DNA from 3 places in the Butyrivibrio sp. WCD2001 genome. Region 3 is predicted to be linked to each of the others. Evidence: a T-box and tRNA genes for the amino acid it is inferred to sense, from the RefSeq annotation. Region 3 holds a T-box; the other regions hold tRNA genes.

Region 1 (10,871 bases), on a different contig from region 3:
AAGAAGATGCATCCAAAGCCTTCACCTTTTCCCTGATCTCTTTGTAAGCGTAGTCGTCGCATATGCAGTTGGTGCCGCTTATATCTTTTAATGAGCAAAAAAGAGAACGAGCGCCCTCTTTTTTATAAAAGTCAAAGCCCTCGTTCTCGTAGATTCCCGTAAAATCGTATACCGTCACATTCATGTTATTTTGCCAGCATGTCCTTTAAGTGAAGGAGTGCGTCCTCCTTAATAATGCATTTAGCGGTTTCCTCAACGTGTGTCTGCTCGGGTGAGTTCATCATAAGCTCCTCGGCGTACTCAAGTCCGCACCTGCGAAGATCATATACTGCGTTCTCTCCGTCGGGCTCAAGCACCAGTGTTACGAAGTACTCATCGTTTTCCTTGTAGAGCTTGGATGCTGTGATTGGAAGACTGTAGGATACCTTCGCGAATCTGGCTGCGGAATTGATGTCCTTGAATCTCGCCATATATTTCTCAGTGTTGACAATGGGCTTAGCCATCGCTTCAATCTGAGGATCCTGCTCCTCATCCTGATCATATATCTGTTCAATGAGCTCTGATACATGTCCGATCATCTCATTGAGTGCCTGTCCCTTATCAAAACCGGTCTTAGCCTTGATGGAGTCGACCCTCTCCTGAGTCATCTCTCTCAAAATAGCCTCTGCCGATCCACGGATCCTGTCTGCGGATTTCTGGATGTCCTCGTTGGACATCTTAATTGCAAAAATGCGCACACTTCCGTCCATCATCATGTTCTTGCTCATCATGAGCACTTCTGTTTCGGGATTATACCCAAGCTGCTCGCCAACTTCCCTGTTCAGCTGCGCCATAAACGGAACGGTCTTCTTCTCTCCGTTCATGATTGCTTCCGGGGTGAGGCCGATTTCACGAAGTTCCGACGCAGCGATACTGCATTCTACTGTCGTATTGTTCATTTTAACGATTACCATATAGCCTCATCTCCTTTCCCTTTGAAAAATGAATTGCTATGTTTAGTGATTGTATCACATGATGTTAGCACTGTCTAGTGTCGAGTGCTAATTGTCGCAAAATTCATCTTCTTCTACCTTTATTGTACTACATATTTCGGCTCAAAGCACCTATTTTATTACATAATTTCCAAACGAATATTTAAATAATTGATGTACGAAATTTCCATATTCGTCCCCCAAGGGGAAGGCTTATTAATAAAACAGCCCGCCAGATATCCGGCGGGCGTATTATTACAATCCTTATCTCTTGAGTTGTCTGAGTTCGTCCAGGAGGGTGTCCGATACGGTGATGACACGGCTGTTGGCCTGGAAGCCACGCTGTGTGATGATCATATCGGTGAACTCTGTTGACAGATCGACGTTACTCATCTCCAATGTTCCGGAAGTCATGTAACCACCGTCGTCGTTGACCCACATCAGCTGTGCAGGTCCTGAGTTGCCAGTTACGGAGTAGAGGTTTTCACCCTCTTTGTTAAGACCTGTTACATTTGCAAACTCTGCAACTGCGATTTTTCCTGCAACTCTGTTTTGTCCGTTGCTGTAAAGTCTTGTGATGGTACCGTCTCTTGCGATAGCTACACCGTTCATATCGCCTTCGGGATAGCCCTCGCCGTTTCCTTCTCTGTCGCCTCTGTAGGTTGCAAGTGCGGAACTGGACGCACCGTTAAGCGGTGCATAATTTGTTGTTCCTGAGAAATCAAGAGTGAACCCGCCTGCTGCTGCCGCTTCGCCTTCAAATTGAAGCTGAATTTGTCCGTTTGCATTTCCGTCAGCACCGGTAAATTTTCCGGTTTCAGGATCATAAGTAAGGGCTACCGACAAATTCTCGGGTACGCCGCCCTCTATCATCTGATGATTTTCATCCATAATGCCCGTGATGTTTGCGCGATAGGTTGAGTCGTTGTCATCACCCGCATTATCGAATTTCATTCTTACTGTATAAGTTTTGCCATCTGCTCCGTAGAACTCGAGGTCTACGGTTCTACCCTTATTGGGATCAAGGAGGTCATCGGTTCTGCTGATGTTTCCTGTAACTCTCGCATAGGAAGTAGCTTCGCCGTCCATTTTTATAAGGTTCCCATCCTCGCCGATAGGTAGAATCTGCAGTCTGTCTGTTGCTCCTGCTGCCAGGTCCTCCGCTGTCTTGGCATCATCAGCTGCCTGTATACCTCTTACATAGTAGCCGTCGGCTCTGGTTACGAGATAGCCCTGCGCATCAACTGTGAAGGAGCCGTCTCTTGAGTAGTTCATCTCGCCCTTATGATTTTCAATTACGAAAAATGAATCGCCGGTAATACTAAGGTCAAATACGCTGTCTGTCTGCTGTATTGAGCCCTGCTTTGCGATGTTGGTCATAATGGCCGAGTATTTCGCACCAAGACCTACCTGCTTGGCGTTTGTTCCGCCTCTTACTTGAGTAGGACCGTTTGCTCTTCTCGCATTCTGGTATAAAAGATCTCCAAAGGTGGTTTTCTGAGCCTTGTAGGATGTTGTATTTACGTTAGCTACGTTGTTACCGATAACATCCATCTGAATCTGGTGTGTTTTAAGTCCGGCAACTCCGGACCACAATGATCTCATCATAATCTCACCGCTTTCGTGTAAACATAAAAGTGCAGTCTTATACCTACATCTTTTATTTCGGTAAGCAGCAGCAAATTCTTTAGAACAAAAATAGCACCGTAAAAAACAACTTTCACAGTGCTACTTTATTGATCATATTTAATCAGAAATCCTTCGAGCTTCCGTTCTTTATCTGAAGTTCCTGGTTCTTAATGCTGACCCTGGTTCCGGGTGCTACGGAAGATGTGAGGAATGCATTGGATCCCACTACGGAGTCGTGTCCGATTACCGTCTCACCGCCAAGGATAGATGCTCCGGCGTAGATAGTAACGTTGTCCTCAATCGTGGGATGTCTCTTGGCTCCCTTAAGGGCCTGTCCACCCTTTGTAGAAAGCGCGCCGATGGTGACACCCTGATATACCTTAACATGCTCACCGATGATGGTTGTCTCACCGATAACTATGCCTGTTCCGTGATCTATCATAAAGTACTTGCCGATGGTTGCTCCGGGATGAATATCGATTCCGGTCTTCGAATGAGCGTACTCTGTCATGATTCTCGGAATAAGCGGCACCTTCAGCAAATAGAGCTCATGAGCCATACGATTTATCGCAGTTGCGAGAAGTCCCGGATAGGACAGTATAATCTCCTCCTTGCTAAACGCTGCGGGATCACCGTCAAAAGTCGCCTGCAGATCGGTGTCTATAAGCGCCCTGATGTCCGGAATCTTTTTGAAAAATTCATGCGTAATGCATCTTGCTCCACAGGTTAGAGTTTCATCGGACGCATTTTCATAATCACCGCCGTGCCTGTAAGCTATTGCCACCTGCTTCTGCAGATTGTAAATCGCATCCTCTATGATAACCGCAACCCTGTTGTAGTCGTTATAGCTTCTATAAATCTTATCTCTGAAATATCCGGGATAAATGACACGCAGCAGCTTTTTCACAATATCAATGACCACGTCCCTGTCGGGCTGGCTGAAAATGTCCATCTGATCAACATCTCTGCCCTTGTTGTAGTCATCAAGAATAAGCTCTACAATCCCCTCTATCTCGGTTCTCAGATTCTGACGCTCTCCAATATCCATCTCTCCTACCTGCTCTCCCCGGTCAGCCTAATCCGTCTGCCGGTATTTATAATTTGTAACAGAATAACCCATTTAGGATTATTAGTCCATCATTTTGTCTTTACTTCTTTTGTTTCCGACTTCTTCCCGTAAATTCTTTCGTCATGGGCCACTCTGTAAGGAACTATATAATAGTAATACTTCTTTTTGCGCGAAACCTTTCTGTCAGTGTACTCAAGCTTAAGCTGGCTCGTAATCGTGCCGACTTTCTTAAAGCCGCTCTTTTTCTTATCGGACCTGTAAATCTCATAGCCGGTGGCTCCGATTGCCTTGTTATAGGCCATGACCACTTTTCCCTTAAAACCGGCAATAGCCACAAAGGACGTTTTCTGCGGGGCGTAGTCCGATATCTTCGCGCCCAGGGATTTAAGCGTCTTCTTATAGGAAGAAAGGTCGTCCGTCGAGATATACATATTGACTTTCTTGGTAGTGCTTACCGTCTTGGTGTAGTCGGAATCATCCGTTGTATTTGCGAAAAGCTGTACCCAGTAGTGCACTCCCTTTACCTTAGCATGACCGATGGCACATACATTGTAATTGGGATTTAGCATGTTTCTGCGGTGGCCCTGACCTGCGTACTTTTCATTCACTTCCTGAAAGGCCTCAAAAGCTGCCTTCGCGGTCTTGTAACCATAGGCGATATTTTCACCGGCATAGATATAGTTGTAGTCGCTCTCATCCAGCGCACTGAAACACATCCTGCCGTTTGGCCTCTCGTGATTGAACTTAAGCGCAATCTCCGCTGCTCTTAGCATCGCGATTTTTTCAAGCTTATAATCATAGGCAAGTTTATTAAGGTCATAGGTATAAACCTGCTTGGTGTTGGTCTCATTCCAGAGCCAGGTGTCCTTACCTGTTCTGAAGTCATTTATCATCTTCTGCATGTTTCTTGCAGATTTCTGAGCATACTTTATATTGATTCCGACCTTGGAAACCGGGAACCTTGTCGCAGTCTTAGGCGCGGATTCCTCTGAAAGAATCTCACCGTTGTAGCCCTTAAGCATATAGGTGTAGATGCCGCCTTCTTTCATCGCATCCTTATCAAGATATGAAAGCGTATCCCCCGGCAAATCAGCCTGAAGCTCCCAGGGGGCAGAGGACTTCTGCCTTCTGAAAACATAATAGCCCAGAGCATTATCCGCCTGTTTCCAGCTCACCAAAAGGCCCTTGTATTCGTTGCTGACATCGGTAATAACCGGCTTTGCAACTACGAGCTCTACGGTCTTCTTAACTTCCTCCTTCGCACTTACAGATAGTGCTCCGCCACACGGAGCAGCAGGTGACAGCAAAAGAGCTGCCGCCAGAAGGATGGACAGAATTTTCTTGTGGGTAAAAAGTTTTGAGTTTTTCATACCGGACTCCCTCATGTATATATGATTATTTTCCATTATAAAACGAAGGGGATGGATTTTCTATAAGCCCCCTGATCTCATCCTCGGTTCGCTTAACTTCGTACCAGAAATCGGAAGCACTCATTCGCATAGCACCGGCGCCGTAGATTATGACCTGCTCGATGGCATCGGAGGTGGCGACGGTCACGCGATTTTTCTTGCTGTACTCATGAGCTGTGCGCTCGATATACTGATCGGCGGTCTCGGCTTCCTTGGTGAATACCACATCGAGATTGTGATATTTAAGCACGTGCTCTGTTCCGCCGGGAACTCTATAGGCATCAAATACCAAAATCACCGTCTCTCTCCTGTAGCCCTGGAAATTCGAGAGAATATCCATCAGCTTATCGCGCGCGGACTTCATATCTGATTCCGCCAGGCTTCTAAGCTCATCGTTTGCATAGATGATATTGTAGCCATCGACGAGAAGGTAGGCATCATCCGGTGAAAATTCCTTCTGCGCGCAGTATTTCTTCTCCGGTGCTTTGTTTGCAGCCTTTCGCCTTCTCTCTTCGTCGGCCTTGGCATCGTAGCGCGGCTTAACGGGGCCATAGGTGCGCTCAAAAATATTATCAAGCTCCTGAATTGTGGCATTGTACTGCCTGGTGCGTTCCTCGTAGGTCAGCTCTTTTTCTCTTCTGATCTCCTCTGATTTAAAGCTCTGCAGCTTATCGCCAAGGCTCGTAAGATCTGTCTCTACTGAATTCTTCCCGACATCTGTCGACCAGCCGGTATCGACATGCATATGGTTTCTTACTTCGTTCCAAGGAATAACGGTCCCCGCACCATGTGAGCAAAAAACGCTGCCTGTAGGCTGTGCTATATCGCGCTCGGGATCGTAGTCCTTTTCGGCGATAACTTCTTCAGCGTTGTGACAAGGCTCGAAACCGCGAAGTGAGAGGCTGATTCTACCCGCGCCATGTGTATAGGAGATAATCTCTCTAGCATAATCTGAAAGCTCAGAAGCGGGCACGGAGCCTGTAACACTTGATGTTCCGTCGGGAAGCATCTCCGGAGGGTTTGTCGTTCCGTTCATTTTCTGAATATCACTTAGCAGCCTTCCGATGTTTTCAGAAGGAAGCTCAGCTGTAAAATCATAGACCGGCTCAAGCAAAATGCTCTCTGCCATCATAAGTCCCTGCCTAACGGCGCGCATGGTCGCTTCTCTAAAGTCTCCTCCCTCGGTGTGCTTTAGGTGGGATCTTCCGCCGATCACAGTGATTTTCATGTCTGTGATCTCAGAACCCGTGAGGACTCCGCGAATCCTGAATTCTTCTAAGTGGGACAAAATGAGGTTCTGCCAGTTAATCGCAAGATCATCCACCGGACAATCAGCGTCAAAGGAAAGTCCGCTTCCGGGCTCTCCGGGTGTAAGAAGCAGATGAACCTCTGCGTAGTGCCGCAGCGGCTCAAAGTGTCCAACACCCTCGACAGGTGCCTTGATTGTCTCCTTATAGACGATGCTCTCATCGCCAAAATCTATATCAAGTCCAAAGCGCTCCATGCATCTGTGCTTTAGGATTTCCATCTGAACTTCGCCCATAACCCTGACGGAGAGGTCGCCTGTTTCTTCATCCTTTTTTACTGATAAGAGCGGCTCCTCTTCGGACAACTCGAGAAGCTGTTTGTAGGCAGCAAAAGCATCTGCGCCTTCCGGAAGGATGATTCTGGACGACAGAATCGGCGAGAGCACCTCGGTCACTTCTCCTGTGAGGGCGCCAAGTCCCTGCCCGGCATAGGACGTATCAAGGCCTGTTACGGCCACAATTCGGCCTGCCTCTGCCTCCTGAAGGAGTTCATACATTTCGCCCGAATAGATGCGAATCTGATCGATTTTGGCTGAGATGGTTTCTCCTGCCTTCGCCCCTCCCGCTGCGGGCATGGTAAGGACATCACGCACATGAAAAGCTCCGCCCATGACCTTAAGCCAGGTGAGCCTTGTGCCGTTTGTATCTCTAGAAATCTTGTAGACTCTTCCAGCAAATTCCTGCGGATAATCAGGAGCTTTTGCAAAGTCGTCAAGAAGAGCTATCAGTTCCTTAACGCCCTCCATTTTCAGCGCACTTCCAAAGAGGCAAGGGAAAAGCTTCCTTGAAAAGATTAGGCTGCGAATGTCGTCCTCTGTGACTTCTCGACCTTCTTCCAGATAGGCATTTAGAAGGGCTTCGTCGCAGACAGCGAGGGATTCCTGGAAGGCATCACTACCTAAATCCATCTCCGAAAAATCCACCACGTTGTCCGAAAGCCTCTTTTTAATGTCTTCGAGGATGCGGTCCTTGTCAGACTGAGGCTGGTCCATTTTATTTACAAAAATATAGATTGGAACTTTGTAATGAGAAAGAAGCTTCCACAGTGTATGAACCTGGGAAGTTACGCCATCGGCGCCGCTAATGATAAGAATCGCGGCATCGAGCACCTTCATGGTGCGCTCGGTCTCGGGGGCAAAATCGGCATGCCCGGGAGTATCGAGAAGCGTCACATGCGTATTTTCAGACAGATCAAGCTCCGCCTGCTTAGAAAAAATGGTGATGCCCCTTGATCTCTCCAGAGAGTATGAGTCAAAAAAGGTATCACCATGATCCACGCGGCCGGATTTCCTGACCGCCCCTGTGAGGTACAAAAGTGCCTCCGACAGGGTAGTCTTACCGGCGTCAACGTGGGCATATATTCCAATGTTTAAGTGTTTTTTTCCTGTAGTTTCCATAACCACAATAATAGCACAGTTTTGATATAAGCGGTATTTCCTATTGCTATCAGTTCATCATATAGGAGAACCCGATAACTCCTGCAACGCCGATTACTGTTGCAATAATAGCCGGAAGCGTAAATACAGGCGCGCTATCAGCCTGCTCGGAACCGTTCTTTTTGAAAATCGAATCAAACTCCTCTAAATTTCCTTCATTCCTGGCAATTCCCCTCATAACAATCTTTGCAACAAATGCAAAAGCTATCGCAAGGAAAAAGAATACGATGGTGGGAACCAGCATGCTCTGTCTCTGCGATTCAGCAACTGCCGAAAGATCCTGCCCCATCGTATTAGCAGCAAGCATTGCGGCATAAACCAGGAGCATGTTAAAGGAGTTGATAAGGAAATGCATGATCATGGATGTAATAATGCTTCCGCTTGCAACATTTACTAAAGCAAAGATAACTCCAAGCACAAACGCATAGCAGAACTGGTTAAAATTCAAATGAATGAGTCCGAAGAAAAGCGCGGAAATCAGCGCAGCCTTCACAATAGTAGACACTCTTTTGTAAGTTCCGAAAAGCAGTCCTCTGAAAGCAAACTCTTCAATAAAAGGCGGAAGCAGCGAAACAACCAGAATTGCAAAACCTGCCGAGCCGGATAACATACTATTCGCACTCTGAGCAACCGTGTTGGGTACAAAGAGCTGTGAAAAGAAATTAGCAAATACCCAAATCGGTGTGATAACGATATTTAAAACTATTGTCAGAAGTACGGTCGATATCTTGATCTTATGAAGGCCCATGGCTTCCGTAAAAGACTGACCACTTTTAAATACATAAACAAGGACCGGAATAAGAAGTGCCGCTTCGCAGAGTACGGAGCCCCAAATTCCCACTTTAACACCCTTCATAGCGATGAACGTTCCGCCAACGCTAACTATGATATTAAGAAGAAGTACTACAAGAAAAACAATCCCCATATTTTTAGATTCTTGCTGTTTTGTCATATTCATCCCTCCAAATGCTTTTATCATAGTTCAGATAATAACGTATAAGGAAATGACTTACAAGAATTATTCTGGGAAATAGCATATCCTATTTTATCTTATAGAAACGAATAGGGATTAAAAAATTGTTGATGTGAATAAATATCCGATAATCGTGTAGTACTCTACTTGCGAAAAAAAAGACTTTGGAATCTCTTCCAAAGTCTTAAGTAGTCGGAGTGGCGGGACTCGAACTCGCGGCCTCTACCTCCCTAAGATAGCGCGCTAACCAACTGCGCTACACCCCGGCGACAAATGGTATCTTATCACGTCACGGGGAGAAAAGCAACTACTATTTTTAATTTTTATAATTTTTTTAATCTTACAAAGTGGAATTAACTATTACAAGTCACCTTTTTTTAATCATCACACCATATTTGTGGTTTCCTATTATTTACGGTTCTTTACTATTTTTTATTGTTCTTTACTATTTTTTACTATTCTTTTCTTTTTTTACTATTCTTTTCTCTTTTTTACTATTCTTTTCTATTTTTTTCTATTCTTTTCTATTTTTTACTATTGGTCAATTAATTTTACGCTTTTCTCTAAATGAGTGTCATAGCATGTAAAACACAAAAAAATCCACCCTGTAGAGTCTCCTACAAGGTGGAAATAGCCTTTGATGCATGGAATGTACTTTTTAATCTACCTTAGGCAGCTTTGCAAAACTTGCCTCAAGCTCTGCGTCGGTCGGGATGTAGTCGGACATCTCGCCGTCGTTGAACTTCTGGTATGCCACCATATCGAAATAGCCGGTTCCGGTAAGGCCGAAAAGAATTGTCTTCTCCTCGCCTGTTTCCTTGCACTTAAGAGCCTCATCGATAGCGGCCCTGATAGCATGGCTGCTCTCCGGTGCAGGAAGGATACCTTCAACTCTTGCAAACTGTTCTGCAGCCTCGAATACGGAGGTCTGCTCTACGGATATTGCCTCCATGTAACCGTCATGATAGAGCTGTGACAAAACGGGGCTCATGCCGTGATAGCGAAGTCCACCGGCGTGGTTTGCGGAAGGAATGAAGTTGCTTCCGAGTGTGTACATCTTGGCAAGAGGACATACCATTCCTGTGTCGCAGAAATCGTAAGCAAATTTTCCTCTTGTAAAGCTCGGGCAGCTTGCGGGCTCAACAGCAACTATTCTGTAGTCCTGCTCTCCTCTGAGCTTCTCTCCCATGAAGGGTGAGATGAGACCACCGAGGTTTGATCCGCCTCCTGCACAGCCGATGACAACGTCGGGCTTGATGCCGTATTTATCAAGGGCAGCTTTTGCCTCAAGGCCGATGACAGACTGATGTAAGAGCACCTGGTTCAGGACGCTTCCAAGAACATATCTGTAGCCTTCGGTTTTGGTCGCTACCTCTACAGCCTCTGAAATTGCGCATCCAAGGCTTCCTGTGGTTCCGGGATGCTCCGCATTTATTTTTCTTCCGATCTCGGTATCCATTGAAGGTGAAGGTGTTACGCTTGCGCCGTAGGTGCGCATAACTTCGCGTCTGAAGGGTTTCTGCTCATAGGATACTTTTACCATGTAGACCTTGCAGTCGATGCCAAGGTATGCAGATGCCATGGAAAGAGCTGTTCCCCACTGACCTGCGCCGGTCTCGGTGGTCACGCCCTTAAGGCCCTGCTGTTTTGCATAATATGCCTGAACAATCGCGGAATTGAGCTTGTGGCTTCCGCTGGTATTGTTACCCTCGAATTTGTAGTAGATCTTAGCAGGTGTATCGAGCGCCTTCTCAAGACAGTAAGCCCTAACCAGGGGTGACGGTCTGTACATCTTATAGAAGTCCTGGATCTCCTGCGGAATATCGATATAAGCTGTAGTATCGTCAAGCTCCTGCTTTATAAGCTCATCACAGAATACCGGGCGAAGCTCATCAAAACTCATAGGCTTAAGGGTTCCGGGATTAAGGAGCGGAGCCGGCTTATTTTTCATATCAGCTCTGACGTTATACCACTGCTTCGGTATTTCATCCTCACTAAGATAGATTTTATAAGGGATTTTTGCTTCATTACTCATGACTGTTTCTCCTTTGTCGATTCTTCAACACTTTAAACCATT
Region 2 (10,871 bases), on a different contig from region 3:
ATAAATTAAAATAGTTACATAATAAAGGCGCTGTATCAAGCCGGATACAGCGCCTTTTTATTTATACCTCTTCGAAGCTCTTTTTCATAAGCTGTTTCAGCAAAATAGGCTGAATAATAAATATCAGGAAAAATCCTACCACAAAACAGATAAAAAGGGATTTGAGAAACATAATTATAAAGGGAGGCATCTGTGCCATTCCTCCGCTCTGGCGCATAGCCATATTATAAGCAAATGCCACCATGGCCAGTGTAATTACAGGGGTATATATCACATCTGAAATAAGGCTTTCAACAACCCTTGTACCAATCTTACCTCTCTCAAGTCCCCATTTTGCACATAGACCGCCAGTTACCTTGCCGATAGGAATAACAAAACCTATTATTAAACTGATTATTGTACTTAATACGAAGCTGATGATAAATCCGGGAACCGTGAAGTGTCCTGAAGTGAGCGTGCCCACAAGAGAAAGTGCAAGACTCATAAGAATTCCCATTCTGATTGCCATCTGTCTACCGATTTTTCTCATCTGTTCTTCCATGCAAAAACCCTCCGTTTTCCGGTGTGCCTGTTAATTTTTCTCTAGATAAAGTCCTCGGGATGTTCCTTAAAATGCATCATCATTGTTGCAGTAAGACTTAGATTACTGTTTTCTTTTCCGATATCCTCTCTCTTAACCCACTCGGCTATGGCGAGCTCATCGCGGTCAATGTTTACTTCACCTTCTCCGTCAAGTTCACAGAAATATCCCAGCAAAAGATTTGAATCGAAGCCCCATGGCTGACTTGCAAAATATCTTATATTCTTTACCTTAAGCCCGACTTCCTCCATAACCTCACGTCTGACAGTATCCTCCGCGGACTCTCCTATCTCGCAAAATCCTGCTATAAGCGCATTTCCTTTATAGGGTCTTCCCGCATATCTCGTCATCATGATTTTATCTTTATCCGTTACCCCAACAATAACCGCAGGGCAGATCTTGGGATAAATAATGTTCCCGCATCTTGGACACCTAAGAGCTCTCTCCTTGTCGTAAACGACCGTCTCCCTGCCGCACCTTCCGCAGAACTTGTTGTCGCGGTACCAGACATAGAGGTGATATGCTGTCATCCCGGCAAAGCACAGATATCCCGGATTTGCATTTCTAAGAACTCTGATATCTTCATATCTGTACTCATGCTCCGGAGATCTGTCCGCCGAGATATCGGAGATATAAAATCCGTACTCTCTTTTGGGCAGGAAAAAACGCATATCGTCAATTTCAAAGAGAAAGACCATCTCCTTTTTATCTATTCCTATCTCATCTGCCTTAGGAAAACTAATCTCTCCGTTTTCTCCCAAAACGCACAAAAGCTCCCTCCCCCGAAAAGAAAACACGTAATCTCCGGAGACAGGAAGCTCAGCTTTATACTCATTATGAAATTTCCTGGGTGATATATCCTGAATCATATAATGATTGTAACATCATCTAATCTTCATTTCGATACCTTGTAATATAAATAACAGAAAGTTATAATTTATTTTATACAATTTAAATAAAAGGAGGCTTATCATGCAGGAAGTTTATGAATTTTTAAAAAAATGCGGCACTTATTATCTGGCAACAGTTGACGGAGATCAGCCCAGAGTACGCCCCTTCGGAACAGTAGATATTTTTGAGGATAAGCTTTACATCCAGACAGGCAAAGTAAAGGATGTTTCCAAGCAGATCCAGGCCAATCCCAAGGTGGAAATCTGTGGTTTCACCGAAGGCAAATGGGTTCGCGTTGCAGGAGAACTTGTACGCGATGATAGAATTGAAGCAAAGCAGCATATGCTTGATGCTTATCCGTCTCTTCAGGGCATGTACAAGGCTGATGATGATAATACAGAAGTTCTTTACTTTAAGAACGCTACCGCAACTTTCTCTTCCTTTACCGACGCGCCCAAGGTTGTACAATTCTGATAACCTATAAAAATATAATTATGCCACCGGCTTATCAAAGTACCGGTGGCATTTTTCTCTAAAAATCCTAATATGAAAAATCTTACAATTCCTCAACGACCTGAAAAATATAGAATTTTAAATAAAATGATGCATCGTTAGACCAAAGTATAGGATGGTCCGCAGCCTGCTGCCTGAATTCTACCTGACGAAGCTGCTTGTGGGCACTCCTTGCTGCCTCTCTGATCGTCTTTGCAAAAAGCTCTTCATCCATAAAATGAGAACATGAACAGGTTGCCAGATATCCACCGTTTTTCACAAGCTTCATTCCCCTGATATTGATCTCCCTGTAGCCCGTTACAGCCTTCTTAATCGAAGCTCTCGATTTTGTAAAGGCCGGTGGATCAAGGATTACCACATCATATTGCTCGCTCTTCTTCTCAAGCTCGGGCAAAAGATCAAACACATCCGCGCATTGGAATTTTATTATGTTTTCAAGCCCGTTCAGCTTCGCATTTTCCTCCGCCTGAGCACATCCCACATCCGATGCATCAACCGCAAGAACGGAGCTTGCACCTGCTGCCGCAGCGTTAAGTCCAAAAGATCCGGTATGAGTAAAGCAGTCAAGGACCTTCTTCCCCTTACAAAGTGATGCTATAGCCCTTCTGTTATTCTTCTGATCCAGGAAAAATCCGGTTTTCTGGCCGTTCTCAACATCTACATAATACTTTACTCCGTTTTCCTCAATGAGCACCTTTGTATCAAAAGGCTCACCTATAAAGCCTTTAGTTCTCTCAAGACCTTCCTGCTCTCTGACCTTGGCATCGCTTCTCTCATATATTCCCTTGATGTCAACACCGTCTTCTGCGAGTACCTTCTTACACAGATTGAGAATAATGTTCTTCATTCTGTCTGTACCAAGAGCAAGCGACTCAATGACAAGTACATCGGAAAACTTATCAATTGTAATTCCCGGAAGAAAATCTGCCTCACCAAAAATCAGGCGGCATGAAAGCTTCTGCAGAGCTTCCTTTTCATCAGTTCCCGAAAGCCTGGCATCATACCCGTATAACTCAGGGTTCATAACCGTTTTTCTGTAACCCCACGCATTTCTTATACGAGTTTCCAAAAGCTCCTCATTTACAGGATGCTCTTTTCTTCTCGACATCATGCGCACTCTTATCTTGGAATTGGTATTAATAAAACCGTATCCCATAAAGTATCCATCATGATCAAGCACTTCGACAATATCACCATTATCAAAGCTGCCCTCTACTCTGTTTATCTCATTATCAAAAACCCAGGCTCCGCCGGCCTTGATTGTTCTCCCCTCGCCCTTTTTCAAAATTACCTTTGCATCAGCAACAACAATTGCACTCATAATTATGCCTTTCTTCGCTCACCTATTGACAAAATAACACTTTATATTGTATCATACTTTTTGCTGCGAAAGTCTCTACGGCTTTTGCTTTACATATAACGGAATGTGGCTCAGTTTGGTAGAGCGCTGCGTTCGGGACGCAGAGGCCGCAGGTTCAAATCCTGTCATTCCGACTAAAGTTTAAGGACTTGAAGAGATTCAAGTCCTTAATTTTTTGCTTTCAGTATTATCCTGCTCTCTTTTGTCCATAAGAAATCCAATAACAGTACCTATTACAACTCCTGAAATCGTTCCCATCCACAGGTTTGACAAAGTTATTCCGATAATAAACCCGGCTATCATTCCAATCATGACATATAAACCTGTCCAGGAAGTCTTCTGCTTTTTCATGGAGTAATAATCATTTCCGTCCTTAAATTCCCGAAGGACATAGCCTGCTTTTTCGAGCCCGCGAACCAGGTTCTCATTCTCATGTCTGCAGACAGTACAGATTTCCTTAACCTTACCGGATTTAAATACAAAGCTGGCTACCGCATAAAATATCTCCGAAATATATCCCGCTTTATATGTATCATCAAATGAGACACTAAAATGGATCTCCCCATGGACATTGGTATTCTCAAAGCGAAGACTGCCTATCTTCTTTTTATCTACGTTTTTTAAACATATATCCCACTCTTCATCCCAGATATTCTCTATGTCTTGTGGCTGTATTATAAAACGCCCTGTATCAAGCGGCAAAACATTCTCTTTCATATATCCATATCCTCGTTTCTATTTATCTATATCCAGCACGATAGTCACCGGACCGTCATTTACCGATTCAACCTTCATATCTGCCCCGAATTCACCTGTTTGCACATTAAAACCTCTGTCTCTGCACTCGGAAACCACAAGCTCATATAAAGGCTCTGAAATCTCCGGTCTTGCAGCGTCCGTAAAGCCAGGTCTTCTTGAACTGCAATCCGCATATAAAGTAAACTGGCTTACTATCAAAAGCTCAGCTCCCGCATCCTTGGGGTTAATATTCATTTTACCATTCTCATCCTCAAAAATCCTGAGTCCACAGATTTTATCGGCAATCTTTTTTGCTTCTTGCTCCGTATCACCCACCTTGACTCCCAGAAGGACCAAAAAGCCCTTTCCTATCTCTGAAACCTTCTTACCATCTATTGTAACCGAAGCCGATAATACCCTTGTTAAAACCGCTCGCATTTTATCCTCCCATTCATAAAGCCTTAAGGCCGTATTAACCTCTATTTTACAGGAAAAACAAAGATTTTTGCAGAAAAAAATACCTTCCCCGATTTTCAGGGAAGGTATCTGTAGTCTGTTAACAGAAAATATTACATCATCTTAAGTACTTCATCTCTCACACCGTCCATACGGGCATCAGAGAGGCCGAAATCCATCTCTTTGTAGCTCCATGCAGCACGACCGATGTTGTACTTGTTAAAGCAGGTTCCAATTGCTGTATACCACTTTAATGCATCCTCGGGAGTAGCTCTCTCTATAACACCGTATTCACCGCAGTAAAGTGCAACATTTCTCTCCTCAGCTACTCTTACAGCCTCCTGCATATACTGCTCGAAGTACTCAATTCCAAGCTTCTTATCAGGATCGTCAACTTTGATTTCCTCAGGTCTGTTTCCAAGCTGAGCAAAAGCATTCTCATCATACTGACGATATGTGGAATCAAAAGCCATACGGAAGTTCGGATCCATAGTCTCAATCCACGGTGCTCCCTGATGTGTGAAGATCAAAGGCTCATAGCAGTGGAAATTGTAGACCACGTTCTCATCATAAGGATCACAGATGTCCTTGAGTGCAACAATACTGTTGTTGTAATAACCTCCAAGAAGAATCTTGATTGTCGGAGCATAAACTCTGATTCTCTTGATACACTCGGTTGAAATGCGATTCCAGGTCTCGCCGTACTCAGGCTTTGTTACCTCATTTAAAAGCTCAAAGGCAAGTCTGTCTTCATACTTTCCAAAACGCTGCGCAAACTGCTCCCAAAGCTTATAGAAACGCTCCTGAAATTTCTCATTTTCAAAGAATCCTGCTTCCTGCTCGCCGCTGTCAAAGCTGTAGCCATAAGTCTTATGAAGATCAAGCACGGTATTAAGACCGTATTTTCCGGTCCAGTCAAGAGCCTTCTGAATATATGCAAAGCCTTCCTCTTTATAAGTTCCGTCCTTCTCCTCAACAAGATCGTAGTCTACAGGAATTCTTATATGATCAAGCCCCCAGCTCTTTATCTTTTCGATATCGCTCTCTGTAATAAAATTGTCGTAACGCTCTTTGGTATGATCGCACTGTGACAGCCATCCACCAAGGTTAATTCCATGTGAAAATCCCGGGAATTGTTTCATTTCATTCTCTCCTTAAATCTTATTTAAAATAGAAATCTACAGGTGACTATTTTATTACTGCATATATCTTATTTTATACTAAAACCATATTATTTTTATCAAAATCATGGCCTTATTATGATAATTTAAGGTCACCCTCGCCAATCCAGCCGATCTTTCTGAAAAATGCTCCGAAAATACATGTAAGAACTGCGGGAAGAATAAAGCAGATAAGCGCAAGTCCAAGCCAGTCAAATCCGGTAATTCCTGCCTTTGCACCTGTAGCAACGTCATTTACCCATCCGGCATAAACACCAATCTGTCCAACAAGTCCGCAGGTTCCCATTCCGGAAGCAACCGCACTTGCGGGATCGTTCATCTGAAGATGGAACACACATGTTGCAATAGGTCCTGTTATTGCACTTGTGAGTATCGGCGCAATCCAAATCTTAGGGTTCTTAACAATGTTTCCCATCTGAAGCATTGATGTTCCGATTCCCTGTGAAATGAGGCCGCCCCACTTATTTTCCTTAAATGACATGAAGGCAAAGCCGATCATCTGTGCACAGCATCCTGCTACGGCAGCTCCTCCCGCAAGACCAGTAAGTCCAAGTGCTGCGCAGATGGCTGCAGAGGAAATAGGTAAAGTAAGAGCAATTCCCACAACCACGGAAACAATGATTCCCATGAGGAACGGCTGCTGCTCCGTAGCCCACATAACCACGCCTCCGACTGAGGAAGCCGCGGTTCCGATAGCAGGTGCAATTAAGGCTGCAAGCCCTACACCCACAAGAATAGTTACTATCGGGGTTACCAGAATATCTACCTTTGTTTCTTTAGATACCGCTTTTCCGAACTCAGCGGCAATTATTGCTATGAAAAGAACAGCAAGCGGGCCACCGGCTCCGGATCCACCTGAAAGCGTCGTACTTCCCAAAGCATTAGCTGCATATCCAACTGTTACAAGTGAAAAAAGTACAAGGGGCGGTGCCTGAAGTGCATAGCCAATCGCTACGGCCATAGCTGCTCCGCTCATCGACGAAGCATACTTACCAATCTCGGATAACCACGCAAGTCCGCACTGTGTGCCAATGGTGTTAAGAATTGTTCCAATCAGCAGCGACGCAAATAATCCCTGCGCCATTGCAGACAGTGCCTCGATACCGTATCTCTTTCCGGAGATTACGATATTCTTTCTTTTCAAAAACTCTTTCATTACTCCTCCTTGCCTCCTTATATCAGCCTCTTTAGGCTGTATACGTGAAGGTCTTAAAAAATTAGTAGTTTCCGAACACGCCCCCATACGCGTTCATAGATTTATGCTTCAACGACAGCTGTCACGAAGGCTTCAAGCTCCGGTTCATCTGTCACATGAAGTGCACTCTTGATCGTGAGAACAGGCTCTACTATAGTTACATTTTTAAGAGTCTGAAGCTTCTCTGTCATGAGTTTACCTGAAGCAGGTGCCCAGGTTCCGTTTTGCGCAAGTGCGAATATTCTGTTCTGAACTGTAAGCGCCTGGCAGTCTGACAGGAAGTTCTCCATAGGAATATATATTCCGTTATTATATGTAGGGCAAAACAGTACAATCTTGCCGCAGCGCCAAACCTCGGATATCAGCTTTGAAGGATGGGTCTGTGATACGTCATAAACACTGACCTTCTTTCCGCTCTTTTCACGAATCATGGCTGCTGCTCTCTGCGCCGCACTCTCTGTATGTCCGTAGAGACTTCCGTAAATGACAACAATTTCGTCATCCTCGGGAGTATAGGTGCTCCACTTCTGATATTTATCTATAAACCATGCTATATTCTCTCTCCAGATCGGACCATGAAGCGGACAGATATACTTAATGTCGATGGCTGCGGCCTTCTTAAGAACTGCCTGAACCTGCATACCGTATTTGCCAACAATATTAGCATAGTACCTTCTGGCCTCGTCAAGGAATTTCTTCTCGAAATCATATTCATCCGCAAAAATTCCCGCATCTATTGCACCGAAAGTACCGAATGCATCAGCACTAAACAATGCTCCGGTTGCCTTATCATAGGTAAACATTGCTTCCGGCCAGTGCACCATAGGTGCCATTACAAAGGTCAGCGTGTGCTTACCAAGCTCAAGGGTATCTCCTTCAGCAACAGTGATTTTACTCTGAGCGCCGAGCTCCGGGAAAAACTGTGACAGGAAAGTGAAAGTTTTAGCATTACCAACCAGCGTTACCTCAGGATACATAGCAACAACAGTAGCTATCTGTGAGCAGTGGTCAGGCTCCATATGATTAATGATCAGATAATCAAGCTTCTTATCACCGAGAACGCCGGCTACATTTTCCAAAAACTGATCGGAGATTGAAATATCGGCTGTATCAAAAAGTGCTGTCTTTTCATCCGCAATCACATAGCTGTTGTAGGATACACCATCCTCAAGAGGGAAGATATTCTCAAATCTTGAGAGTCTTCTGTCGCTTCCTCCAACCCAGTAAGTTTCATCTGTAATCTTTGTGTAGTTGATCATTGTTTCTGCCTCCTTTTACCCTCATCTTTTAAAAACGGACGCCAATACTGTAATTGGCGCCCGTATAAAATCAGTCTATTTCTATCTCTTCGTCCTCTGGATTCTTTGCCTCCGTGGATTCATGATATTCTTTCTCTGTATTAACACTCCAGATGTTGCTCCTGTCGCGTGTGCCTGAAAGAATATTCTTTACAGTTTCAAAAGAAGTGCACATTGAGTGGTCTATATTGTTGTATCTGTGCTGTCCGTTACGTCCAACGCAGAAAAGGTTGTCGATGGTGTTGAGATAATCTACAAGTGTGTCCATCTCATCATAGGTGTCAAAGTAAGCCGGATATGCCTTTTTAACACGCTCTACATGATAATCAAGAACCTCTTTTTCCTCATCGATGAGGTTGATCTTAACCATCTCCTTGATTGCCATCTTGGCAAACTCATCATCTGTCATACTCCACATGGAATCGCCTTCGTTGCAGAAATACTCAAGACCCATCCATACGGTATTATCAATATCCTTAACAAGATAAGGTGACCAGTTGTTGTAGATCTGGAAACGTCCCATAGATACGCTGCGATCATGAACATATACCCAGTTATCCGGAACGATGTTTCCAATTGTTTTGGTGCTTGTCTTATTCTCGAGATTAAGATGCGGAATAAGAACACCCAGTGTCATGTAATCTCTGTAAGGAAGTCCTGCTGCGATTCTTGCAGGATCAGCGGGAACATCATTCATTCCTGCCACGAGATCCTTTATAGGCATGGAGCTTATTATGTAATCACCCTCTATGGTGACATTCTGTCCATCCTTCACATAAGTAACACCTGTGAGATGGTCTCCATCCTTATTAATCTTGGTAACCTTGGCACCTGTAATTATGGTACCGCCCTTTTTCTGAATTTCGGATGCGGTTACGTCCCAGAGCTGTCCGGGACCAAGCTTCGGATAACTGAACTCTTCGATAAGAGATGTCTCAACCTTTCCGCCTGTCTTGCCGCTCTTTTTCTTAAATGCATTGGCAAGAACCGCCATTATGGAGACACCTTTAACGCGCTGAGCTCCCCAGCTGGGATCGATCTCGGAAGGATGTCTGCCCCAGAGGTTAGCTGTGTAGTGCTCAAAGAACATTGAGTAAAGCTTCTTACCGAAACGATTTACATAGAAATCTTCAAGTGAATTCTCTTTACGCTTAAAGAGCATCGCCTTTATGTATGAAAAGCCTGCTACGATAGTTGTGCCGAGTCCCATGTTCGTGAAAGTCTCAACCTTCAGTGTTATGGGATAATCAAAAAATTTGCCGTTAAAGAAAATACGTGAAATACGATTTCTTCTAAGCATAACCCTATCCTCTGTCTCAGGATCGGGACCGCCCTTTACAACAGTAGACGGACGTTTTAAAACTATATCATCATAGGACGGGCTTCCCTGTCTGGGGAGCATATTATCCCACCATTCATTAACTTCAGGGACCTTGGAGAAAAATCTGTGTCCTCCCATGTCCATACGGTTTCCTTTATACTCAACCGTTCTGGAAATACCGCCGAACTTGTCTGTCTCCTCAAGGACAACAACTTCTATATCGTTGGTTTTTTCCAATAACTCATATGCTGCCGTAAGTCCGGCCGGACCGGCACCTATGATCAATGCTTTCTTCATCTTACTATTTGCTCCACTATCTTATTAATATACGTTCACAATAGTGTAATTTTATCATTTAATAATCTCTATGTCGACTGCATATTTGTTTTTAATGACAAAATTGTAGCCTCCACAACCTTCATATCTATGGGCTTTGACACATGTGCATTCATTCCCGCATCAAGTGCTCTCTGCACATCATCGGCATAGGCGTTCGCAGTCATAGCAATTATCGGTATTTGTGAGGCACCCTCCTTGTCCAGTTTCCTTATTGCTGCCGTCGCCTGATATCCGTTAAGAAATGGCATCTGAATATCCATAAGAATCATGTCATAATATCCGGGCTCTGCCTTTTCAAACATCTCCACAGCTTCCCTGCCGTTGGATGCCCTCTCGATCACAGCACCTTCCATGTTCATTAGCTCTGAAAGTATGTCTGCATTTATATCATTATCCTCTGCTGCCAAAAGCCTTATTCCCTTAAGCGGTTTTTCAAGTTGCTTTTCCTTTTCCGTACCAACCCTGCATACAACATTTCCCATGAGTTGACGGAAAGTGGATAGGAAAAGCGGCCTTTGCAGGAAATCATATATTCCGGCCTCCCTGGCCTCAGCCGCAATTTCTTCCCAGTCATCAGTTAACAGGATAAAAACAGGTTTATGTTTAAGCGGCTTTTCCTTGAGATATGATGCGACCTCAAAGCAGCTAAGGCTCCTTATCTGCATGCCAAAAACAATGACATCAATGCTCTTATCTTCCTCATCACCTGCATCTATGAGCTTAATTGCCTTGTATCCGCTCGAGCAGATAAGGACTTCTACCCCTGTATCCTCAAATACTGTCTCTATGTTATGGCACTCATCTATATCTTCGTCAATTACAAGTAATCTGCGGATTTTGTTCTTTTCCCAGAAATCATCCGCCTCATGTCTGATACTCTGAAGTCTCAGGGTTATTACGAAGGTGGATCCCCGGCCCTCCTCGGAGTCTACCGAAATGGTTCCGCCCATCATCTGTACCAGACTCTTGGTTATGGCCATTCCAAGACCTGTGCCCTGA
Region 3 (10,871 bases):
CAGTGACTTTTGATGAAAACTTCGCCAGGGCTGTCGGAACCAAAGTGGATTTTTACAACCTTCTTATCGCGGTGGTTACTGCAATTATCATTGTTCTTGCGATGAACCTTGTGGGTTCGCTTTTGATATCGGCACTTATTATTTTTCCGGCACTATCAGCGATGAGACTGTTTACCAGCTTTAAAAATGTGACTGTTTTTTCTGCAGTATTTTCCGTAGTGTGTGCGCTTGTGGGAATCATTGTTTCCATACTTGCCGGTACACCTGTAGGCTCAACCATTGTTGCTATCGACGTGGTTGGCTTTGCAATCTGCTGTGGCGGATCGCTAGCAGGGAGGAAGCTTGCATGAATAAAAATGTGATAAGGAACTTGCTGATAGTATGCTGTATGCTTGTGCTTGCGACAGCGTGTGGAAGCAAAAATGAAGAAGGGGAAATTACGGAAGACTTAACTTCAGACGTATACGATATATCAACAGAGACAGCTACCAAAGATGAAATCGACACATTAATAGATAGTTCTTCCGCAGACGAAACTGACACACCAACAGAAGCCACTGCTACAACTGCATCAGACGCATCAACACAAACCGCAGGCACAGATTCAACCGACACCTCAGAGGTTGATCTCACAGCGATGTCATCCACCATGATCTACGCGGAGGTATATCAGATGATGATGACTCCGGGCATGTATGTCGGAAGAAAGGTTAAGATGCAGGGGCTTTATGACATCTATCATGATGACAACACCGGGAAGGACTATCACTCTTGCATAATTACAGACGCGACCGCTTGCTGCGCCCAGGGAATTGAGTTCGAACTGGCAGATGGGAACTATCCGGGGACAGATGTTCCGGAAGTGACAGTGGAGGGAATTTTCAATACCTATGAGGAGAACGGTGCGATGTACTGCACACTCACAGATGCAAGGCTCCTAAATTAAACCAGGCTTTGCTGAGAGAAAAGGGCTTGTATTTTTTCTGATATGGATTAAAATAACAGTTAAATGCTAAGAACAGAAATAGTAGGTATCTTGAGACCTTCAGAGAGGAGCCGGTTGGTGAGAGGCTTCGGTTTTCGGATATTGAACCCGTCTGGGAGCAGCAGAAGGGAAAACTGATTTTATTCAAGAGAATCAGAAACTTCTGACGGAGGTCACCGTGATCATAGACATGCGAGTGCTTGCTTGCAATGAGGTGCAGGTTTTCAGGCCTGAATTTAGGTGGTAACGCGGATAAAAACATTATTCGTCCTAAGTGTACAAATAAAGTATGCTTAGGACTTTTCTTTTGCGAAGCATTTTCGAGTTCGTGTCTGCTTCACACGCAAAGGTCAACAGGCATACACAACCTCATTATTTGTTGTGAAAGGAGTTATGCATTATGAAACTTAGCAAATTAGTCGGAGTGAGATTCAAGGAAAAGCCCGCTTTCTGTGTGATTGACAGTCACACTTACAGCCTTCGCGGCGGTTATGTAAAGCGTGTATCAAACGGTATTTTTTCACTTTACACGCCCATGAAGAAAGTTACTCAGAACATCGAGAAGATCCTGAGAGAGGAAATGGACGGTGTGGATTGCCAGGAAGTCATGTTTCCTGTGGTTCTTCCGGGAGCACTTTGGGAGGAATCAGGACGCTATGAGAGCGTTGGCGAAGAGCTTTTGAGATTCAAGGATCGTAATGATACTCCTATGGTACTTGGTATGACCCATGAGGAGGCAGCTGTCCATCTTGCGAGAGAGTACGGAAGCACCTATGCAAATTATCCTTTCGCTTTTTATCAGATACAGACTAAGTATCGTGACGAGGCCCGTCCCAGAGCCGGACTTATAAGAGTACGTGAGTTTACAATGAAGGATGCTTATTCTTTCCACACTTCTCAGGAAGACCTTGAGAAATACTATGACAGAATGGCAAACGCTTATGACAGAATTTTCGAGAGAGCAGGTATTCCTGATGTTATCTCGGTTAAGTCTGATTCGGGTATGATAGGAGGAAGCGTATCTCACGAGTATATGCTGCTTACGGACGCAGGAGAGGATTCCATTGCACTGTGTGATGACTGCGGTTACAGCGCAAACATGGAAGCTGCGGAGACAACAGTGGACAATTCCGGATGCACGCCTGCAGGTGAGCTTAAGAAGGTTTACACGCCTGATTGCAAGACCATCGAAGATGTATGCGCTTTCTTAAAGAGCAAGGTTGAGGAGTCCTGTAAGGCTGTTGTTTATCAGATAAATGCGACTGACGAGTATGTAGTTGTTTTCATTCGTGGAGACTACGAGGTCAATGAGACAAAGCTTGTAAACTACCTTCATGAGGAGGTTCACCCGGCTGAGATCACTGAGGAATCGGGACTTGTTGCCGGCTTCTGCGGACCTTACGAGCAGCACGGCAATTGCAGGATTGTTTATGATAAGTCACTTGAAGGCATTGAGAACCTGTGTTGCGGCGGCAACGAGACAGACTATCACTACACCGGTCTCAACATCAAGAGAGATATTGGAGATGTGGAGTACGTTGATGTCAGCAAAATTCGTGACGGTGACATCTGTCCCTGCTGCGGTAAGAAAACCATAAGAATCAGCAGAGGTATTGAGGTCGGTAATATTTTCCAGCTCGGTACCAAATACTCAGACAGCATGAAGATGACCTATACGGATGAGGACGGTAGTTCCAAGACACCTATCATGGGATGCTACGGAATCGGTGTTGGCCGTCTTGCGGCAAGTATCATGGAAGCCCGCCACGATGACAAGGGGCCTATCTGGCCCATCACTGTTGCGCCCTGGAAAGTGCATGTATGCTGCATGAGAAGGGACGATGATGCCTGCAGAGAAGCAGCTGACAAGATATATGAGGAACTCACAAACATGGGCGTAGAGGTTATCTACGATGACAGAGATGTCCGCGCCGGCGTCATGTTTGCCGATGCAGATCTCCTGGGCGTTCCGGTTCGCGTGATTGTTGGTCCCAAGGCTCTTGCTAACGGAGAGATTGAGCTCTGCACAAGAGATAAGAGCGTACAGCTCTCTGTGAAAAAAGAAGATATCATCGCTGAAACCAAGAAGCTCATGGATTCTCTTTATGAAGAGATTAATTCCAAGGTGAAGAGCAGAATATAATAAAATGCCCCTTTTACAGGATGAAAATAGTCCTGTAAAAGGGGTATTTTTATGCCCTGAATTATTTTTTGACTAAAAATATAAAATTAGTCAGAAAAGTATTGACATCGATTTATGAGAAGGGTTATTATGACTAAAAATACAAATTTGGTCAAAAAGAGGATAAGTATATGCCAAAAACCTACACAGAAAGTGAAAGAGAGCAGATCATTATCCGCTTAAAGAAAGCAGCCAATGAGATGCTGATGAAAAAAGGTGTCAAGAAGACTACCGTGGATGAGTTGGTAAAACTTGCCGGAATTCCAAAGGGAACATTCTACCTTTTTTATCCATGTAAAGAGGTGCTGTTTTTCGATGCGGCCCAGGATTTCCATGAGCAGGTGGATGACTATATTACAAAGGGATTTCTTTCCATAATCGCAAGCCATAATATTGATCCCGAGGAGGAGGGAGCCTTCTCTGAATGTATCGATGAGATCGCTGAGGTGATCCTCGGGGCGATGGAAATTACAACCACTTCCTGCCTCAAGGTACTGCTTGAGCCTGAGGCGATGAACCAGGTTCTTTCGAAGCTTCCGGAGGATCTGCTTCAAAACCACAGGGATCAGGACACCCGTATGGGAGCAGGTATTATAGCAAAAGTGGCTGCAAGGAAGGGGCTCGACGTCGAGGCAGTTGTTGGATCCTTTTCAATGATTTTATTCGGTTCTATGTACAAGCATGTCATTGGAGAGGAGAACCTCAGAGAGAGCATGCGCATGCTGGTAAAAGGACTGGTTATACAGATTTTGGAATAAAACTCAGGATTCAAATAACTGTACGATTTTTAGGACAGCATAAAAAAGAGGAGATCAGGCTATGACAGACAACAAGGTGATTGATGTTAGAAATGTTTATTTCAGCTACAGTAAAACTCCCTTTCTGAAGGACATTACTTTTTCTGTAGATAAGGGAGAAATTTTCGGATTCCTCGGACCCTCCGGTGCAGGTAAGAGCACCCTGCAGAAGGTGCTTACCGGAATATGCACAAACTATGAGGGGAGCGCCAGCATTCTAGGTACCGAGAGCAAAAATCACGGCAAGGATTTTTATGAGAAAATCGGTGTCGATTTTGAATTCCCGAGCCTTTTTGATAAGCTTTCCGCCAGGGAAAATCTCAAATACTTCGCGTCACTCTACAGCGGAAACAAAAGGGATATCGATGAACTTCTAAAGGAAGTCGGCTTGTATGAGCACGCAGATAAGAAGGTTTCAGCTTTTTCCAAGGGCATGAAATCCAGACTGAACTTCATCAAGTCGCTGATCCACGATCCGGACGTGCTGTTTCTGGATGAGCCCACCAGCGGCCTTGATCCCAATAACGCCAAGATTATGAAGGACCTTATCCGGAAAGAGAAGGAGAAGGGTAAGACCATCATTCTCACTACGCACGACATGCAGGATGCGACCGAGCTTTGTGACAGAGTTGTGTTTATCGTGGACGGCCAGATGAAGGCGGTGGATACTCCGCATAATTTCATTATGAGTCGCGGTGCAGCCAGAGTGACCTACACCTATATGGAGAACGGACAGGAGCGAATGGTGAGCACGATTCTTTCTGACATCAGTGGCGACGAGACTTTAAAGCAGCTTATTGATGAAAACCGGTTAACCTCGATTCACAGCGGGGAGCCCACACTCAATGATATTTTTATTGAGATAACCGGCACACATTTGGACTAACGGGTGACTACTATGAGACAAGCGAATGTAATAAAAGGTGACATCATCTTTCAGTGGAAGTACGGCTTTTATTTTCTGTACGTCCTCGTAATTCTGGTTTACATGATAATCTTCTCATTCTTTGAAGGAAATATCAGGAACATCATTGTGTCCTGCTGCGTATATTCGGATCCGGCTGCAATGGGGATGTTCTTTATGGGAGCGTTGATCCTGCTTGAAAAGAGCCAGCATATCACAAGCTCAATAGTAATTTCGCCGGTTACACCCACAGAGTATATCTTCGGAAAAGTGATTTCCTTTGCGATAATCTCTCTGGTTGTGGGGCTTGTGTTGATCCTTTTTGGATCTACCTATAACCTGCTTTTGTGTATGGCGGGGATACTCGCAGGATCGATTCTCTTTAGCCTGTGCGGAGTTATAGTTGGAACAAAGGTCAGTAACCTCAATCAATACATACTGGGTACCGTGCCCTTTGAAGTTATAGGTTTTGCGCCTGTTATCGTGTATAGAGCAGGGATTATGTGGGACAATCCGCTGATGCTGATTCACCCCGGATGCGCCGCTATGAGGCTGATTGAGGGAAATACCGATATGCTGCCATTTTCACTGATAAGCCTTGCTGCGTGGATTGGAGTTCTGTATCTTATCGCACAAAGATGCGTCATTAGAATGTATAAGAATGTTGGAGAATAAATTATGAGTGCTACATGTAAGATGTTTGGCTTTATGGTAAAACAGATAACCCGCGATATGATGATGATCATGCTGGTCATCGCACCCTTTTTGGTGGGGAGTATCTTCAGATTCGGAGTACCGATTTTTGAGGAAAAGATTCTTGCAGGGTTTGGCTATGGCAGCTTTCTTGTGCCCTACTATGATTTTTTCAGTTGGCTCCTTGCAATTCTCACGGGTATGATGTTTGCCTTCATAGGAGGACTTGTGGTTCTTGGAGAAATCGACGACGGGATCGCAAAATATATACTGGTGACGCCGCCCGGAGAAAACGGGTATCTTCTATCAAGAATCCTTCTTCCAGGAGTGATATCGGGAGCTATGACAGCGGTTATTCTTCCTGTATTTGCCCTTACAAAGTTGAGTATTCCCGCAATTTTTGTTATGGTTATTTCATCATCACTTTGCGGAATAATCACATCCTTTCTTGTTGTGGCCATATCTTCCAACAAGGTAGAGGGCATGGCAGTTGGCAAGTTGTCCGGCCTGTTTGGCATCACCTTTTTTGTTCCGTTTTTCATAAAGGGAGCAGTCAGATATGTGTTTATCCCATTTCCCATGTATCATGTGGGTGTGTGGTCGAAGGATGAGACGCCCGTAAGCCTTTTTATTGCAGCTGTTCTTTTTGCAATATGGGGCGCGGTGTTGCTTAAGCTTTTCAGAAGAAAATTTCAATAATGCCTTCCCCCTATGAAAGGGGGAAGGTGTCAGCGTAGCTGACGGATGAGGGGTAAAAGGAGATAATTATGTACAGCAGAGAACCGCTGAAAATTTACGTAGATTTTGATGATTGTCTATGCGAGACGGCACTATCTTTTGTCGAGATCGCATCCAGACTTTTTGGGAAAAATGTCCCCTACGAAGAGCTCCATTCCTTTAATCTTCAGGAGTCCTTTTCACTGAATGATGAAGAATACGCTGAGCTGATGAAGGAGGGACATCGCCCCGAGATTCTTCTTTCCTATGAAGAGACGCCCGGAGCATCAAGGGTTCTTAATGAACTTATTGATGAGGGACATGAAGTTTTTGTAATTACAGGCCGTCCTTTCGCAGCTTATGAGGCATCAAAACAGTGGCTTGAGGAGCATGATTTAAGTCGCCCGAAGCTGTTTTTCCTTAATAAATACGGAAGGGACTTTTTCTATAAAGGCGGTGAGTTCAATCTGGAACTCGAGGACTATTACAAGATGCATTTTGATTATGCGGTGGAGGATTCACCCATGGCTTTCGGATTCTTCGATCATCTGCCGGATCTAAATGTCCTGGTGTTTGACAGACCCTGGAACAGCAAAGCAGAATTTCCCGGTGCAAACTATCATCGCTGCACCGACTGGGATATAATTCGTGACCGGATCAGAAAAGGAGGAATAAAATGATTCTTTACATTGATGCGTGTGTTCGTGAAAAGTCCAGAACTAAGAGACTTGCGGATGCTCTTATGGAAAAACTCTCGGGAGAGGTCAAGTATGTAAAGCTGGAAGATATCAGTTTTGAGACCACAAGCGAAGAATATCTGACTAAGAGAGAAAATCTCATTGAGCAGTGCGCTTTCGATGATAAGATGTTTGATCTTGCAAGACAGTTTGCCAAGGCGGATACGATAGTTATCGCTGCGCCTTATTGGGATCTGTCTTTTCCTGCAAAATTGAAGCAGTATATTGAAGCCATAAATGTACTTGGAATCACCTTTTTATATACCCCGGAGGGCATGCCCAAGGGAATGTGCAAGGCTGACAAACTATACTATGTTACGACAGCCGGCGGCCCTGTGGTTCCCGATGAATACGGCTATGGCTATATAAAAGCGCTCGCTGAGAGTTACTACGGAATTAAGGACGTGAGCCTTATAAAGGCCAGCGGACTCGACGTTCTGGGAGCAGCCGTCGATGCAATTATGAACGAGGCGATAGCTTCTATTTCAGTGTGAAAAGTTTGAACTATACTAATAAGAATGTCGTAGGTTGAGAAAAAGGTTTTGATGTGGAGGTAATAAAGTGGGGGAAATTGAACTCGCAATGGAGAACGACAGAGAGCAGATACTGGCATTATATGAGATGCAAAAGGGCAGGGAGTTTTGTGCGTGGGATGAGGATTATCCGTCGAATGAAACGATTGACTTTGATCTGTCCAGAGATGCTCTGTTTATTATAAAGGAAGATGATAAGGTAATTGCTGCAATTTCTCTTGAAGTAGACGAAGCTGTGGATAGCCTGGAATGTTGGAATAAAGAACTTTTTCCCGGGGGAGAGCTTGCACGTGTTGCGGTGGATCCGTCTATGCAGGGTAAGGGAATTGCAAGAAAGCTGATGCAGCGCGGTATGGATGAACTCAAGGCGCGTGGCTACAAGAGCATCCATTTTCTTGTGAATAAGTACAATGTAAAAGCTATACGTTGCTACTCGGTTTTTGATTTTAATGTTGTCGGCGAATGCTTCATGTACGATCAGGACTTCCTATGCTACGAGAAGGCGCTGTAATAGAAGGCTTAGAAGTTTCGGGATGTGTATGAAAAAAGGAGAACGGATGGCTTACAAGCAGGACAGTGAAAAAATCATAACTCTTGAAAATGCGACTAAAATATATGCCGGAAACACGGTGCTGGATGGCATTTCACTTTCGTTTGTCAGGGGGGAGTCTGTCGCATTTATTGGACACAACGGCTGCGGGAAAAGTACGATGTTAAAGGTGCTTGCAGGGCTTATCTCACTTAGCGGCGGGGCTGTGAATTATCATCAAAAACTCCGATTTTCATATGTACCCGAGAAATTTCCCGGAATGGAAATAGAGATGCTTGACTATTTAAATGGCATAGCCGCTATGGAAGGTGTGGACTCCGGAGAGGTGATGCATCTGATAAATGATTTCTTTTTGGAATCGATGATACATACAAGGCTTGATAAGCTCTCAAAGGGTAGCCTTCAAAAGGTAGGTGTCATTCAGGCTATTATTAAAAAGCACGATGTTCTTTTGCTTGATGAGCCTCTTTCAGGACAGGATACGGATTCGCAGGAGGTTTTCATAGCTAAGATAAATGAACTCAGAAAGCAGGGAGTTACTGTTTTCATGTCCTGCCATGAGCAGAGACTTGTTGATGAATTGTCGGATAAGGTTTATATGATAGACCGAGGAAAGCTTGTAGAGGCGTCAGCGGATGTGGCGAATGACAGGCCGAAAGTTGTAGGAGGGAGTGAGGTATGAAAACATTACTTAGCCTTTGCAATATAAGGCGCAAACTCCTTGCTAAAAATTCAGTCCTTGTTATCCCTACGGTTGCAACTGCGATTTTTATCGGAGCTATGTATTCCGTAAAGCCTGTGTTTATCTGCAGCAGTTTTTTGATGTCGTCATTTTTTATCTACATCATTGGCGTATTTATTTCCATGACGCTCCAGGCAAAAGAAAATGATGTCTTTGAAGAAACGCTTCTTTTGCACTGCGAGTCCGGAAAAAGTTACTACCTTTCAAGAGAACTTATAATGTTTGGAATTAACTGCATTTATACGCTGATATTGCTTGGATATCCGATTATAAGATATCTTTCGGACAACAATTTTTTCACAAGAAACATGACCGCTTTTGATGTGATATTCGGCGGCCTGATTATCTTTGTGAGCGGACTTGCAGGTATGGAAGTCGGGGACTTTTTTCATCCGAGAATTTTTACAAAGAGAAGAGATTCCATAATAGGAGCAATATTCGTGTCGGTCCTGGCGATATGCAAACTCGGACTGATTGACAATTATCCGATTCTTAAGGTGCCTTGCATACTTCTTCCGCCGATTATGGACAGCTTCAAGCTTGTGGGAGATTCTGATATATTCAGTCCTGCAGGTATGCTACTGATCTGCATTCATATGGTGGGCTATTTTCTGGTGATTATGCTATTGAAAATCAAGTTATTGGGAATTAAGAAGTTCAGATTTTAATGATATAGGAGGAAAAAGTCATGCCATTTATTTCAACAAAAACAAATGTAACAGTATCAAAAGAAAAAGAAGTTCAGCTCAAAGAGCGTCTTGGAAAGGCAATCTCAATCATCCCCGGAAAGAGCGAGAGCTGGCTCATGCTGGCCATTGAAGGTGATATTCCGATGTACTTCAGGGGAGATGATTCTGCGCCTACCGCATTCATTGAGGTTAAGATTTACGGTAATGCATCTCCGGATACCTATGGGAAGATGACAAAGGAACTGACCGGAATATACGGCGACATTCTTGGGGTAGCGCCTGATCATATGTATATCCGCTATTTCGGATCTGATGATTGGGGATGGAACGGAAACAATTTCTGATAGATAGTGAGGATGCTTAAGGAGCGCATTGTGCATGCGCTCCTTTTATTTTATTATAGTATCTATGTAAAAAAGACTTTTGCGGAGGAGATGAAATGGGCGATATTGCAGCTATGAAAAAATTTGAGGCGGTAGTTTTTGATATGGACGGAGTCATCTTCGACTCCGAGAGAGCAACAATGTATTGCTGGATAGAGCTGGCTGAGAAGTACGGGATTGAAGGGATTGAGAAGCCTTATCTTGAGTGCACCGGCACAAATGATGCAAAGACAAGAGAAATCATGATGAACGCCTATGGACCGGATTTTCCTTATGATGAGTACGCGAAGGAAGCTTCGAAGATGTACCATGAAAAATATGATGGCGGAAGACTCCCGATGAAAAGCGGAGTTTTTGAGATTTTGGATTTTTTGAAGAATAATGGGAAAAAGATTGCCCTTGCATCATCAACCAGAAGGCAGACCGTAGTTAACCAGCTAAGGGATGCGAAAATTCTGGACTATTTTGATGAGATAGTTACGGGAGATATGGTTTCAAAGAGTAAGCCTGAGCCTGACATTTTTCTGCTCGCCTGTGAGAAAATAGGCGTCGCACCGGAAAATGCCTATGCGATCGAGGACTCCTTCAACGGCATAAGAGCCGCTCACAGAGGCGGCCTTCATCCGATAATGGTTCCGGATCTTCTGCCTGCGAATGATGAGATGAAACAGCTTTCGGAAGCAGTGCTCGATAGTTTGAACGACGTGATTATTTATTTAAATTAGGAGGTTCCCATGAAAATCGGAATCTTATCCGATATACACAGCAATATAGTGGCCTTTAAGGAATGCATAAAGTATTTGGAGAAGGAAGGCTGCGATGAATATATTTTCCTTGGCGACTATGTGTCTGACACACCCTACACCAGGGAAACAATGGACTGTCTCTACGAGTTTATCGGCTCGCATACATGCCACCTTCTAAGGGGGAACAGAGAAGAGTACATGCTCGGGCAGCAG

What was found. The T-box of region 3 lies ahead of G630_RS0105150 (proline--tRNA ligase). A T-box ahead of a tRNA ligase gene usually reads a tRNA of that ligase, here a tRNA-Pro.
Region 1: it has a tRNA-Pro gene. The T-box ahead of G630_RS0105150 (proline--tRNA ligase) is inferred to sense a tRNA for this amino acid. The anticodon was not compared.
Region 2: it has a tRNA-Pro gene. The T-box ahead of G630_RS0105150 (proline--tRNA ligase) is inferred to sense a tRNA for this amino acid. The anticodon was not compared.

Annotation. Positions count from the first base shown of each region.
Region 1 is NZ_KE384200.1:472,290-483,160, reverse strand. Features, by position in the region: gene G630_RS0119995 (hypothetical protein) at 1-184, opposite strand, end outside; gene G630_RS0119990 (adaptor protein MecA) at 186-953, opposite strand; gene G630_RS24070 (flagellar hook protein FlgE) at 1,236-2,579, opposite strand; gene G630_RS0119980 (serine O-acetyltransferase) at 2,722-3,648, opposite strand; gene G630_RS24065 (CAP domain-containing protein) at 3,738-5,039, opposite strand; gene G630_RS23115 (translation factor GTPase family protein) at 5,065-7,782, opposite strand; gene G630_RS0119965 (CPBP family intramembrane glutamic endopeptidase) at 7,832-8,773, opposite strand; tRNA gene G630_RS0119960 (tRNA-Pro) at 8,987-9,060, opposite strand; gene G630_RS0119955 (TrpB-like pyridoxal phosphate-dependent enzyme) at 9,453-10,829, opposite strand.
Region 2 is NZ_AUJZ01000008.1:157,757-168,627, reverse strand. Features, by position in the region: gene G630_RS0109570 (hypothetical protein) at 1-14, shown strand, start outside; gene G630_RS0109565 (hypothetical protein) at 62-541, opposite strand; gene nudC (NAD(+) diphosphatase) at 583-1,350, opposite strand; gene G630_RS0109555 (pyridoxamine 5'-phosphate oxidase family protein) at 1,553-1,945, shown strand; gene G630_RS0109550 (class I SAM-dependent rRNA methyltransferase) at 2,028-3,305, opposite strand; tRNA gene G630_RS0109545 (tRNA-Pro) at 3,405-3,478, shown strand; gene G630_RS0109540 (GNAT family N-acetyltransferase) at 3,504-4,061, opposite strand; gene dtd (D-aminoacyl-tRNA deacylase) at 4,080-4,520, opposite strand; gene G630_RS0109530 (glycoside hydrolase family 5 protein) at 4,652-5,680, opposite strand; gene G630_RS0109525 (PTS transporter subunit IIC) at 5,796-6,875, opposite strand; gene G630_RS0109520 (FprA family A-type flavoprotein) at 6,977-8,173, opposite strand; gene G630_RS21380 (NAD(P)/FAD-dependent oxidoreductase) at 8,244-9,830, opposite strand; gene G630_RS21375 (hybrid sensor histidine kinase/response regulator) at 9,899-10,871, opposite strand, start outside.
Region 3 is NZ_AUJZ01000005.1:44,108-54,978, forward strand. Features, by position in the region: gene G630_RS0105140 (metal ABC transporter permease) at 1-350, shown strand, start outside; gene G630_RS20805 (hypothetical protein) at 347-946, shown strand; T-box leader at 1,006-1,261, shown strand; gene G630_RS0105150 (proline--tRNA ligase) at 1,386-3,128, shown strand; gene G630_RS23390 (TetR/AcrR family transcriptional regulator) at 3,299-3,925, shown strand; gene G630_RS0105160 (ABC transporter ATP-binding protein) at 4,002-4,850, shown strand; gene G630_RS0105165 (fluoroquinolone export ABC transporter permease subunit) at 4,863-5,543, shown strand; gene G630_RS0105170 (hypothetical protein) at 5,547-6,260, shown strand; gene G630_RS0105175 (5' nucleotidase, NT5C type) at 6,329-6,958, shown strand; gene G630_RS0105180 (NAD(P)H-dependent oxidoreductase) at 6,955-7,509, shown strand; gene G630_RS0105185 (GNAT family N-acetyltransferase) at 7,577-8,059, shown strand; gene G630_RS20815 (ATP-binding cassette domain-containing protein) at 8,106-8,780, shown strand; gene G630_RS0105195 (hypothetical protein) at 8,777-9,508, shown strand; gene G630_RS0105200 (phenylpyruvate tautomerase MIF-related protein) at 9,529-9,873, shown strand; gene G630_RS0105205 (HAD family hydrolase) at 9,969-10,637, shown strand; gene G630_RS20820 (metallophosphoesterase family protein) at 10,647-10,871, shown strand, end outside.